DNA from 3 places in the Arthrobacter sp. FW306-1B-F12A genome. Region 1 is predicted to be linked to each of the others. Evidence: riboswitches for the same ligand, from Rfam matches in the RefSeq annotation. Region 1 holds a riboswitch; each other region holds the start of a gene.
What was found. Region 1 has a riboswitch for cyclic di-AMP ahead of AC3WJU_RS14490 (M23 family metallopeptidase). Riboswitches for the same ligand answer to the same signal wherever they lie in the genome.

Region 1 (3,267 bases):
AACACCAGAAGGCCAGATCAACGAATCCATGCGGGGGTTCCAGCGCAGTGTCGGTCAAAGTTCATGTGCCGGACACGTAAGCGCACGCTCGTTAAAACAGGACATCCCCACCGGCGGACCAGCGGGGATGTTCCAGTGAAGCTATGTAACCGGGGCTATTTAGCCACCAACGCGGATGAAGACCGGGCCGGAGCCGACATTGACGCTGTAAAGGGCGGTGGTGCCACCGTTCCAGCCGCCGTGGACTGCCATGCCGTTGCCGACGTAAACAGCGATGTGGGCCATGCCCATGCCACCGTTCTGGTAGTAGACCAGGTCTCCCGGCTGCGCTTCAGCAGCGCTGACCGTACGGCCAAGGGAGAGGTAGTCTGCCGGCCAGCCGTGGAAGTTGATGCCAACAGCGGCCAGGGAGTTCGAGGCCAGGGCAGTGCAGTCCTGGGCAACGCCAAGCTGAGCGTAAGCTGCGGCAGCAATCGCTGCGCCCTTGCCGCTGGCAACCTTCGTGGCGGGCGAAACAGCAGCGGTCACAGAAAGCGTCGAGGAGCCGGTAGCGGCACCCGTGGCAGCCTGCGAAGCCGGAGCGGCTTCCTGGGTGGCAACCGGAGCTGCGACAACCGGAGCAGCTTCGGTGGAAACCACCGGGCGTTCGTACTTGATGGCGACGGAGGAGTCGGCCGAAATGCTGGCTTGGGCGATGGACTGGACTTCCAGGGCGGAGGTCGAAGTGGACTCGCGGGGAACGTTGGTTTCTGCAGCGTTGGCTGCGATACCGCTAGTGAGCACCAGACCGGAAGCAGCTGCGATAACGGCTGCCTGACGGCCTACGCCACCGGCGTTGCTGCCGACAGTCTTAGCGATAACGGCAAGCGAGTTGGTCTTGGTGACCACGGCACGGTGGCGCGCAACAGTAGAGCGTGAAGACACGTTAAGAGGCCTCTCCCTATGCCCGCGAGGTAAGCTGTCGGATTCGGATGGGAGTCATCCGGCCACACTCCTCCCTCTCGGAAGTCGTGCGACTTAACCCCAAGGCCATCGGTGAAGATGACCAAAAGTGGGTCCCCCGCCTCTGCCAGACGATGTTTTGCGAACGGAACCTCGGGCAGTGGCAGAGCTAGGCAATCCACCCGAGTGCATCAACTCTCTAAAAGTTGATGCGAGTTAGACGGTACATGAGTTTTGGCTGAATGTCACATTCAGGTCACGGAGCGTGACAAGCATGCGAGAGACTTCCATCGGATTGGCTACAGCCAGCCCAGGGGGTCAACGACGTCGCCGTTGACCATGACTTCAAAGTGGAGGTGGCAGCCCGTGGAGGCGCCCGTAGTGCCGCTCAATGCGATGACATCGCCTCGGCCAACCGTTTGGCCCACCTGGACGTTGAACGACGACAAATGGTTGTACGTGGTTTCCAGGCCGTTGCCATGGTCCACCACAATGCGGTTTCCGCCGCCATACGGATGCCAGCCGGCGAAGGTGACCTTGCCGGCCGCGGCAGCATGGACCTGGGTGCCGCACTGGGCCACGAAGTCCTGGCCGCGGTGGAACTCCCCCAAACCGCCCGTGATGGGATTCACGCGGTAGCCGAAAGGCGAGGCCGTGGTCAGGGTGTCCAGGGGCGCCCCCAGGGTGCCCTTGGAGGACGAGGTCTTGATGGTGCCGACGGACTGTGCGCTCAAGAGCTGCTTGAGCTTGCTGTCCGGATCCGCCGTGGTTGACACTGCGGCACGGCTGAAGTCGATCGTGGCGCTTGCCGCGGCCGGAATCTCGGGCTGGGTGCCCACAGCCGAGGCGGCCTGGCTTGAATCCGCCGTGGCCGTCATGGCGCCGGTGCCCGGCATGGCGACTGTCAGGATGAGGCCCGTCGTGGCGAGGGCCACTCCGGCCTTCTGTCCCGCTCCGCTCGCGGCGGCGAATTCGGCCATCTGTCGCAAAGGACCCTTGCGGCGGCGAAGTTCGCGATGGGGATCGCGCGGCCGCTCGTGCTCGACGGCGCTTGTGCTCCGCAGCTCAGCAGTAGGACCGGACGCGCGCCTGCGGCCCCTGGTGTTCTGCGTGGTCAAGGTTTTCCTCTCTGGCAAGCCTGCGAAGTTAGCTGTCGGATTCGGGCCAGAGAGATCGTGGACCCGGTCCGCGCGAAGGGCACGAAACGCAAGGTACCCGGAGGGGCCTTGCGTTGTTTGCACTTCCGCTACGGACTTCACCCCAAGGCCGTCTTTCGACAGCCGATGGTGGTTCCTCCGTTTCTGCCAGTGAATGGACTAATCCACCTGATCCGCTGGCAGAACTCGGCTTCGGATCAGGTAACGCTTTGGTATCGGCGCCAGTATTTAACTATAGGGGATTAAGCCCCACGGTAATAATTTCGTTATCTTTGCGGGCGACCCCGCCGGGCCGGCTAGGCGACCGTGACAAACACGTGCGAGGCGACCTCAGGCGGCAGCTCCAGCGCGCCCTCGATATTGGGCACGCGAACGGAGATGTACTCCCCTACGCGCTCCAGGGACACCCTGGCGCCCGGGCGGATTCCGCCCTCGTCCAACTGGACCAGAAGTTCCGGTTCCACCTGGATCGGTTCAGCCAGCCGGCTGACGGTGACCCGGTTTTCAGGTGAATATTCGTTCATCGCGTCAAGAAGGTTGACCACGCCATCCGTAAAGGCGTGGGACGCGGCTCCACCCAGCGCTTCGAGTCCGGGAATGGGTTTGCCATAGGGCGATTCCGTGGGGTGGTCCAGCAACTCATAGAGCCGCCGTTCCACGCGCTCACTCATGACATGCTCCCAACGGCACGCTTCATCGTGCACGTAGGCCCAGTCCAGTCCAATGACATCTGCCAGGAGCCGTTCGGCGAGCCGGTGCTTGCGCATGACCTCGGTGGCGCGTTTCCGGCCCGTTTCAGTCAGCTCAAGGTGCCGGTCGTTGGACACAATCACCAGGCCGTCGCGCTCCATCCGCCCGATCGTCTGGGAAACGGTGGGGCCGGAGTGCCGCAAGCGCTCGGCGATGCGGGCGCGAAGAGCCACGATGTTCTCTTCTTCAAGCTCCAAAATGGTCCGAAGATACATCTCAGTGGTATCGATCAGATCCGTCATCCAGCTCAGCTCCTCGAGCGCAGTATCTTGCGTATTTTCGCCAGCTCCAAGCTTAGCTTATTTGGAATTACTCCGGATAATTCCGGCGCTTGTCCACCGCCCGGTCCGCCGTCCTCTCCTGAGCCGGCCGAACAATGGTTTCCACGTGGCGGACTATGACACCTTCGGTTCTGCCC
Region 2 (3,267 bases), on a different contig from region 1:
TTCACCCCGGCGCAGCACGATTCCCTTCCCGGCCTGCCATTTCCAGCCGCCCGGGGGACCTTTCCCGGCAAAGACGCCATGGCCGAATACCTCGAGAATTACGCCACGAACTGGGAACTCCCGGTACGCCATGGCGCCCGCGTCGTCGGCATCGAGCGGGAGGACGGCCGGTTCCGGGTGCAGTCGATCGCCGGGTCGATCCTGGCGAGAAACGTTGTTGTTGCCACGGGCCCGAATACACAGCCACGGGTCCCGGCGTTCGCCAGGGATCTCGATCCAGGCATCCACCAACTGCACGGAGCGGAATACTCCAACCCGGACTCAATTCCGCCCGGAGATGTCCTGGTGGTCGGCTCCGGCACCTCCGGCGTCGAAATCGCCCTGGAGCTCGCACCCACGCACCGCACCTACATCGCAGGAAACCCTCCGTTCCACATTCCGGGCCCCGTGACGCGATACGCCGGCGGGCTTTGGTGGCTCTTCATCCACAAGGTGCTGAACAGATCCACCCCTATCGGCCGCAAGGTCGCGCTCGGGTTCACCCAGCACGGCGCGCCACTGATCCGGACCTCAACGCGGGAGCTCGACGCCGCGGGAGTCACCCGCCTACCACGCCTGAAGGGCACGCGCGATGGCCAACCCCTGACCGATGAAGGCCACGCGATACCGGTGTCCACGGTCATCTGGGCTACTGGTTACCAACCGGACTTTGGCTGGATCCAAGGACTTCCCACGGATGAGGACGGCTGGCCGCTCACCCTCCGGGGCGCCGTGGAACAACTCCCAGGACTGTTCTTTGTGGGCATGCCCTTCCAATACGGGTTGACCTCCGGCCTCGTGGGCGGGGTCGGCCGCGACGCCGAACACGTCGCGGGACTCATCGCCGGCCAGGCCGGGCAAAAACGGGTCACCGCGCCCGTTATTCAAATGTGACATTGCATGCCGGCTGTTGTAACGTCGAGGGGCGACCCAGTCCCCAACCGGGCCGCTTCCGGGTTGACGCCGAGCTCTGCCGCAACCCGGAATCCGCCAGACCCACGGCAGAGACGGGGGACCCAGAGTCTCCGGGCCCACTTCAGGCCCTTGGGGTGAAGCCGCCACGCGCGGCCGGACGGCCTCGTCCGAACCCGACAGCTAACCTCGAAGGCGTTGAGAGGCAATCACCATGTCCCCAACCATGGATCAGCCTCGCCGTGCCCAAGTGGCGGGCGAGAGCACCAAACCAACCGGACGTCGTCGGGCCACAGACAGCGAACCGTTCATCGCTGCGGCGGCTTCCGAACCTTTGAGTTCGACGGCGGCGCCCACCCCCACGGCAACACCGACGACGGCGGCACCCACAACGCGCGCGGCCGCCCGCGCAGCCGAACGGAAGCGGGCCTCAGAAGCCAGCGAAACTGCGGCCATTCAAACAGTGCCTGCCGCGGCGGCAGAACCTGCCACTGCGGCCATACCGACTGTCGCTGCCGAGACCGCGGCTCCTGCGACAGCTGAGCCGGCCACTGCGGCCATACCGACGGTGTCTGCTGCGACCTTGGCTCGCGCGGCAGCAGAGTCGGCCAAAACCGAGAACGCAGCCACAACGGCACTTCCCGCGGCAACCCGCGCCGGCGCCGGTCCGGCGACCCTTACCGGTTCCTCCTTCAGCCGTGAACCACACGCCGTCCTCAAGAAGGCCGCCGCCGTCCGGACGATGAGCAACCGAATGGCAGTGGTGACAGGTGCCCTAGGCATCTTGTTGGCCGCCGGCTCCCTGGGACAAGCCCTCGAGTTGCCCTTCTTCGGCCAGGAATCCCGTGCCCAGGACGCTGCCAGCGCAGACAGCCAGGACTCCACGCAATCCGGCGCTCCTTCCACGACGCCAAGCACCTCCCCCAGCGCTGCGGAATCACCTTCGGCAGCTACCCCGAGCGCCAAGTCCGGCCAGGCCGGGGACCCGGCGCAGCATTCGCCGCAAGGACCGGTAGCTGTCGAATCGTCGAGCGTCCCTGCACCGTCGATCTCCGTTCAGGTTCCTGCCCTCCCGTCAGCGCTGCCCCCAAGCCTCACCCCGGCGCCTGTTCCTTCCACCCCGGTTCCGGCCCAGCCTGCGCCTGCTCCCAGCCCCGGTCCGACCGGACCCGCTAGCCCAACCCCGACACCGGATCCGACGGATCCAGCGTCTCCGACTCCCGCACCCACAGGTTCTTGGAAGCCGCGGACCCCGGCCAGCCCCACACCGACGCCACCGCCTACCCAACCGGGCGTCGATCTTGGGTCGATTCTGGACGCAGCAACCAAGGCACTGCAGTGAGGATGGGAGGGCATCGAGCATTTGCCGTCGAGTGGCACGGACGGTGCTGCCGGAACACCCGGACGCAGATGATTCAGCACCGCCCGGACCGCTGGCGCTGCAGCCTTCAGTTGAGGCAGTTCAACAAGTAGGCCAGCGCGGTTTCCGGTACCTGCGCTTCAAATCCGCGGTCGGCCAGCCCAGCGGCGCGCCTTGAGCGTTGCGTGGAGTTCGAGCCGGGTGGCGCCATTCAGCGGATCCGCTCCGATAAGCTGGCGGACCCTGGCCAGTCGGTTGTAGATGCTGCTGCGGTGCAGGTGGAGCTTCGAGGCCACATCCTGAACGGAGCCGTCGCTGTCGTAAAGCAGTTCGAGCACGGGCAGCAGCTCGCCGTTGCGGTCGGCGTCCTCGATCTCCTGGAAGTGCACGGAACCCGAATCGTCCCAGCCCCCGGGCGCCTGTAGCCGTTCGAACAACTGATAGATCCCGGCCGAGCGGCTGTCCACGAGCTCGCCGAGCGGAGGATCGACGGCGGCAGCCTGGGCCGCGAGCTTCGACTGCCGGTACGCCCGGCCCAGTTGGCGAATAGCCGCAAACGGCTCGCTGATGCCAAGAATGACGCGGTCCACTTTTCGGCCGGCGCGCTTGGCGAGTTCCAGCTGATAGTGGACCAGGACCTGGGCATGCTCTGCCCGTCCGCCCGTTTCGCGGAACAACAGGACCGAGTGCGTCTCAGTCCCGGCGCTGAAAAGCACGGAATCGACCCCGATAGTAGCCTGCAGTGCGGCGGAGCGGTGCGTCAGGGTCGCCGCGATCGGATCAGAGACGCCGCCACTGTCCGCAGCATCGAGCACGGTCACCAGCTGCCACGGTCCCCTGCCTTGGATCTCCTTCCATCCCGCCACGGCCGCCACCGCGTTGGACTCGCCTTGGCATGCAGCGAGGAATTCCTGCTCACGGCGTCGCCGGAACTCCGATTCCGCCGTGTTGGAATC
Region 3 (3,267 bases), on a different contig from region 1:
CCGCACCACGTCGACGCTGGAATTGGGATCGTCGATCCAGTCGACGGGAACTTCGTGGACCCGGAGCCCGCAGCGTTCGGCGAGGACCAGGAGTTCGGTGTCGAAGAACCACGAGTTATCCATGGTGTGCGGGAGGATCTGCTGGGCGACGTCTGCCCGGATCGCTTTGAAGCCGCATTGGGCATCGCTGAAGCGGGCACCCATGAACGAGTGCAGCATCAAGTTGTAGCTGCGCGAAATGAACTCGCGTTTGGGGCCGCGGACGACCCGCGAGTTACGGGTCAGCCGTGTGCCGATGGCGAGGTCCGAATGGCCGGAGATCAGCGGCGCCAAAAGGGGCGCCAGTGCGGCGAGGTCAGTGGAAAGGTCAACGTCCATGTAAGCCAGAACGGGCGACGGCGATGCAAGCCACACCCTGCGAAGGGCGTTGCCGCGTCCCTTCTCGTCAAGGTGGACAACCGCGAGCTCAGGCAGTTCCCGGGCTACGCGCTCCGCGATTTTCAACGTGCCGTCCGTGCTCGCGTTGTCAGCCACGGTGATGCGGAAGCCATGCGGGAAGGATTCGCGCAAGTGGCCGTGAAGCCTGCGCAGGCACTCTTCGAGATCGCGTTCCTCGTTGAAGACGGGGATGGTGACGTCGAGGACGGGGATGGCGGTGTGGGTGTCCACGGGGGCGCGCCGCCCCGTGCCGCGCTGGATGGGAGTGCTGGGTTGGATGGGAAGGCCCGGCGGCACCACCGCGGGGTCCTTCAGGGTTCCGGAGGTGGATTCGATGAGCGTCATGTATCCAGAGTGCCGTTGCCGAATATGAAGGCTTTAGGCGGAACCTGTGACGTGGCTGTGGATGTGTGACCAGCGTGGCGCATCACTTGCCTGGCCAAGAAACGGAGAGGCCCGCCCCGGAAGGGACGGACCTCGACGTACTTTGTGGTTGGCTCTTGGCTTAGTACCAGTTGTGGGCCAAGTGGAAGGACCATGCCGCGGACGGCGATCCGTAGCGTTCCTTGATGTAGTTCAGGCCCCAGCGGATTTGCGTCTGGTAGTTGGTCTGCCAGTCGGCGCCTTCGGACGCCATCTTTTCGGCCGGCAGCGACTGCCCAATGCCGTAAGCGCCACTGGAGGCGTTGGTGGCAGTGGTGCGCCAATCCGATTCCTTGTTCCACAAGGTGATCAGGGCCGACATTTCGCCCTGGCCCCAACCGTAGGAGGGAAGGATGCTTGCGGCGTAGGCCTGGGCGCCGGAGGGATCATCGACGGCGACGGGTGCAGCCGGTGCCGCTGGAGCAGGGGGTGCAGCGGGTGCGGCCGGTGCGGCAGCCTGGGGCGCGACGGCGGCCGGAGCGGGCGCGGCTGCCTGGCTTGGCGTCGACGCAGCGCTCGGCGTGGGGCTCGCGCTTGCGCTCGCCGACGGCGTGGCGGTGGCCGAAGGCGTGGCTGAGTGATCCACCGTGCGGGATTCGGACGTGCGGCTCATGTCCTGGGCGTTGATGGCTTGTCCGGCGGCCTGGGTGGCAGCGCCTGCGCCGAGGAACACGGCAACGACGCCGGCAACAACTGCCATGCGCTGGCCGGTGCCGAGGTTCGAGGCGGCTCGCCTCAGCGTGGAACGTGACTTGTTTCTCCGGGCAGGTTCGCCGCGGTGGCGCGCAACAGGGCGCGACTGATCCTTGGAATCAGACATGGTGATTGCCTCTCGACGCCTGCGGAGTTAGCTGTCGGATTCGGATGAGGTCATCCGGCCGTGGCCACGGCGGAACGTGGCGGCACGGCTTCACCCCTAGGGCTGGCTCAACATGAGCGCTTGCCCGGAGACCTGGGTCCCCCGTCTCTGCCTGGACTGTTGGGCACCGGGGAGTGGCAGAGCTCGGCGCCTACCCGGCGGTGGCCGGAATGATCCAGCGCACCTATTCGACGGTACAGGAGGATCCAGCTTAAGTCACATTTAGGTAACGGAGATCACGACGCCGGTGCGTCGACTTGCGCGCGCCGCGCACCGGCGTCGTACTCTTCTGGTTCGCCCGTCAGGCCGGGGCAGTCCTGAGCGCCGGGAGCCGCACCGCGAACTCCGTCCGGCCAGGCCGCGACGCCACTTCGACCGTGCCGCCGTGCGCCTGAACGATGGATTCCACAATGGACAAGCCGAGGCCGGAGGTGCCCTCGGAGCCGGACCGGGCGGCGTCGGCACGGGCAAAGCGGGAGAAGATCCTGCCCTGGAATTCAGGCGGGATGCCCGGGCCGTTGTCGGTCACGGTCACCACGGCGCTGCCATCGGCGGAGCGCATCACGCCCGTGACCACGGTGGTTCCCGCCTCGGTGTGCTTGCGGGCGTTGGAGAGCAGATTCGCCAAAACCTGGTGGAGTTGGGTGGTGTCGCCGCGGACCGTGAGGGGCTCATCCGGGAGCTTGAGCTGCCAGATGTGCTCGGGGGCCATGACCTTCTCGTCGCTGACGGTCTCGATCACCAACTGCGTGAGGTCCACATCGGTGAATTCCGGGGCCTTCCCTTCGTCCAACCGGGCCAAGAGAAGGAGGTCCTCCACGAGGGTGGTCATGCGTTCGGACTGGCTCTGCACCCGGCCCAGCGACTTGCGCCCGTCTTCGGTGAACGTCTCGGTCATGCGCAAGAGTTCGGTGTAGCCGCGGATGGCGGTCAGCGGAGTGCGTAGTTCGTGCGACGCATCCGCGACGAATTGGCGCACCTTGGTTTCGCTTTGCTGGCGGGCCTCGAGGGCGCTCGAGACGTTGTCCAGCATCAGGTTCAAAGCATGGCCGACGCTTCCCACTTCGGTGCTCGGATGGGCCGCCGACGCCGGAACACGCACCGCGAGGGCCACTTCACCGGCGTCGAGCGGAAGTTTCGACACCTTGGTGGCGACGTCGGAGAGTTGCTCCAAAGGCCGCATGGTACGGCGGATCAGCACGGTTCCGGCCAGCCCGATCAGGACCAGTCCGCCCAAGGAGACCAGCACCATGGTCCAGACGAGGGAGGCCTCGGTGTCCTCTTTCGAGGCGAGAGGGAGACCTGTGATGACAACATCGCCGTATGGAGTTTCGGTGGCCACCAGCCGGTAGCCGCCAGTGGACAGCGTGCGATCAACCGGGCGGCCATCGGACGGGAGCGCCGACAGGATTCGGGCGTCGCTGGGCGACAACGGCGCACGTGTGGCATCGGAGGACAAGAAGCCGGCATCACTGCTCACCTGGCCTGCAAGGATGCGTGCATTGAGCGTGCCGATGCTCTGGCCGCGGGGGTCCAGCGGGTCCGGA

Region 2: it holds a riboswitch for cyclic di-AMP, as region 1 does, so the genes downstream of both, AC3WJU_RS03560 (hypothetical protein) here and AC3WJU_RS14490 (M23 family metallopeptidase) in region 1, are expected to answer to the same signal.
Region 3: it holds a riboswitch for cyclic di-AMP, as region 1 does, so the genes downstream of both, AC3WJU_RS17935 (aggregation-promoting factor C-terminal-like domain-containing protein) here and AC3WJU_RS14490 (M23 family metallopeptidase) in region 1, are expected to answer to the same signal.

What each region holds. Positions count from the first base shown of each region.
Region 1 is NZ_JBYSXD010000029.1:29,912-33,178, reverse strand. Features, by position in the region: gene AC3WJU_RS14495 (NlpC/P60 family protein) at 160-924, opposite strand; cyclic di-AMP (ydaO/yuaA leader) riboswitch at 930-1,096, opposite strand; gene AC3WJU_RS14490 (M23 family metallopeptidase) at 1,242-2,060, opposite strand; cyclic di-AMP (ydaO/yuaA leader) riboswitch at 2,063-2,270, opposite strand; gene AC3WJU_RS14485 (iron-dependent transcriptional repressor DtxR) at 2,396-3,091, opposite strand.
Region 2 is NZ_JBYSXD010000004.1:102,938-106,204, reverse strand. Features, by position in the region: gene AC3WJU_RS03565 (flavin-containing monooxygenase) at 1-933, shown strand, start outside; cyclic di-AMP (ydaO/yuaA leader) riboswitch at 1,018-1,163, shown strand; gene AC3WJU_RS03560 (hypothetical protein) at 1,178-2,293, shown strand; gene AC3WJU_RS03555 (PucR family transcriptional regulator) at 2,452-3,267, opposite strand, start outside.
Region 3 is NZ_JBYSXD010000045.1:14,212-17,478, reverse strand. Features, by position in the region: gene AC3WJU_RS17940 (bifunctional glycosyltransferase family 2/GtrA family protein) at 1-783, opposite strand, end outside; gene AC3WJU_RS17935 (aggregation-promoting factor C-terminal-like domain-containing protein) at 944-1,681, opposite strand; cyclic di-AMP (ydaO/yuaA leader) riboswitch at 1,684-1,857, opposite strand; gene AC3WJU_RS17930 (sensor histidine kinase) at 2,022-3,267, opposite strand, start outside.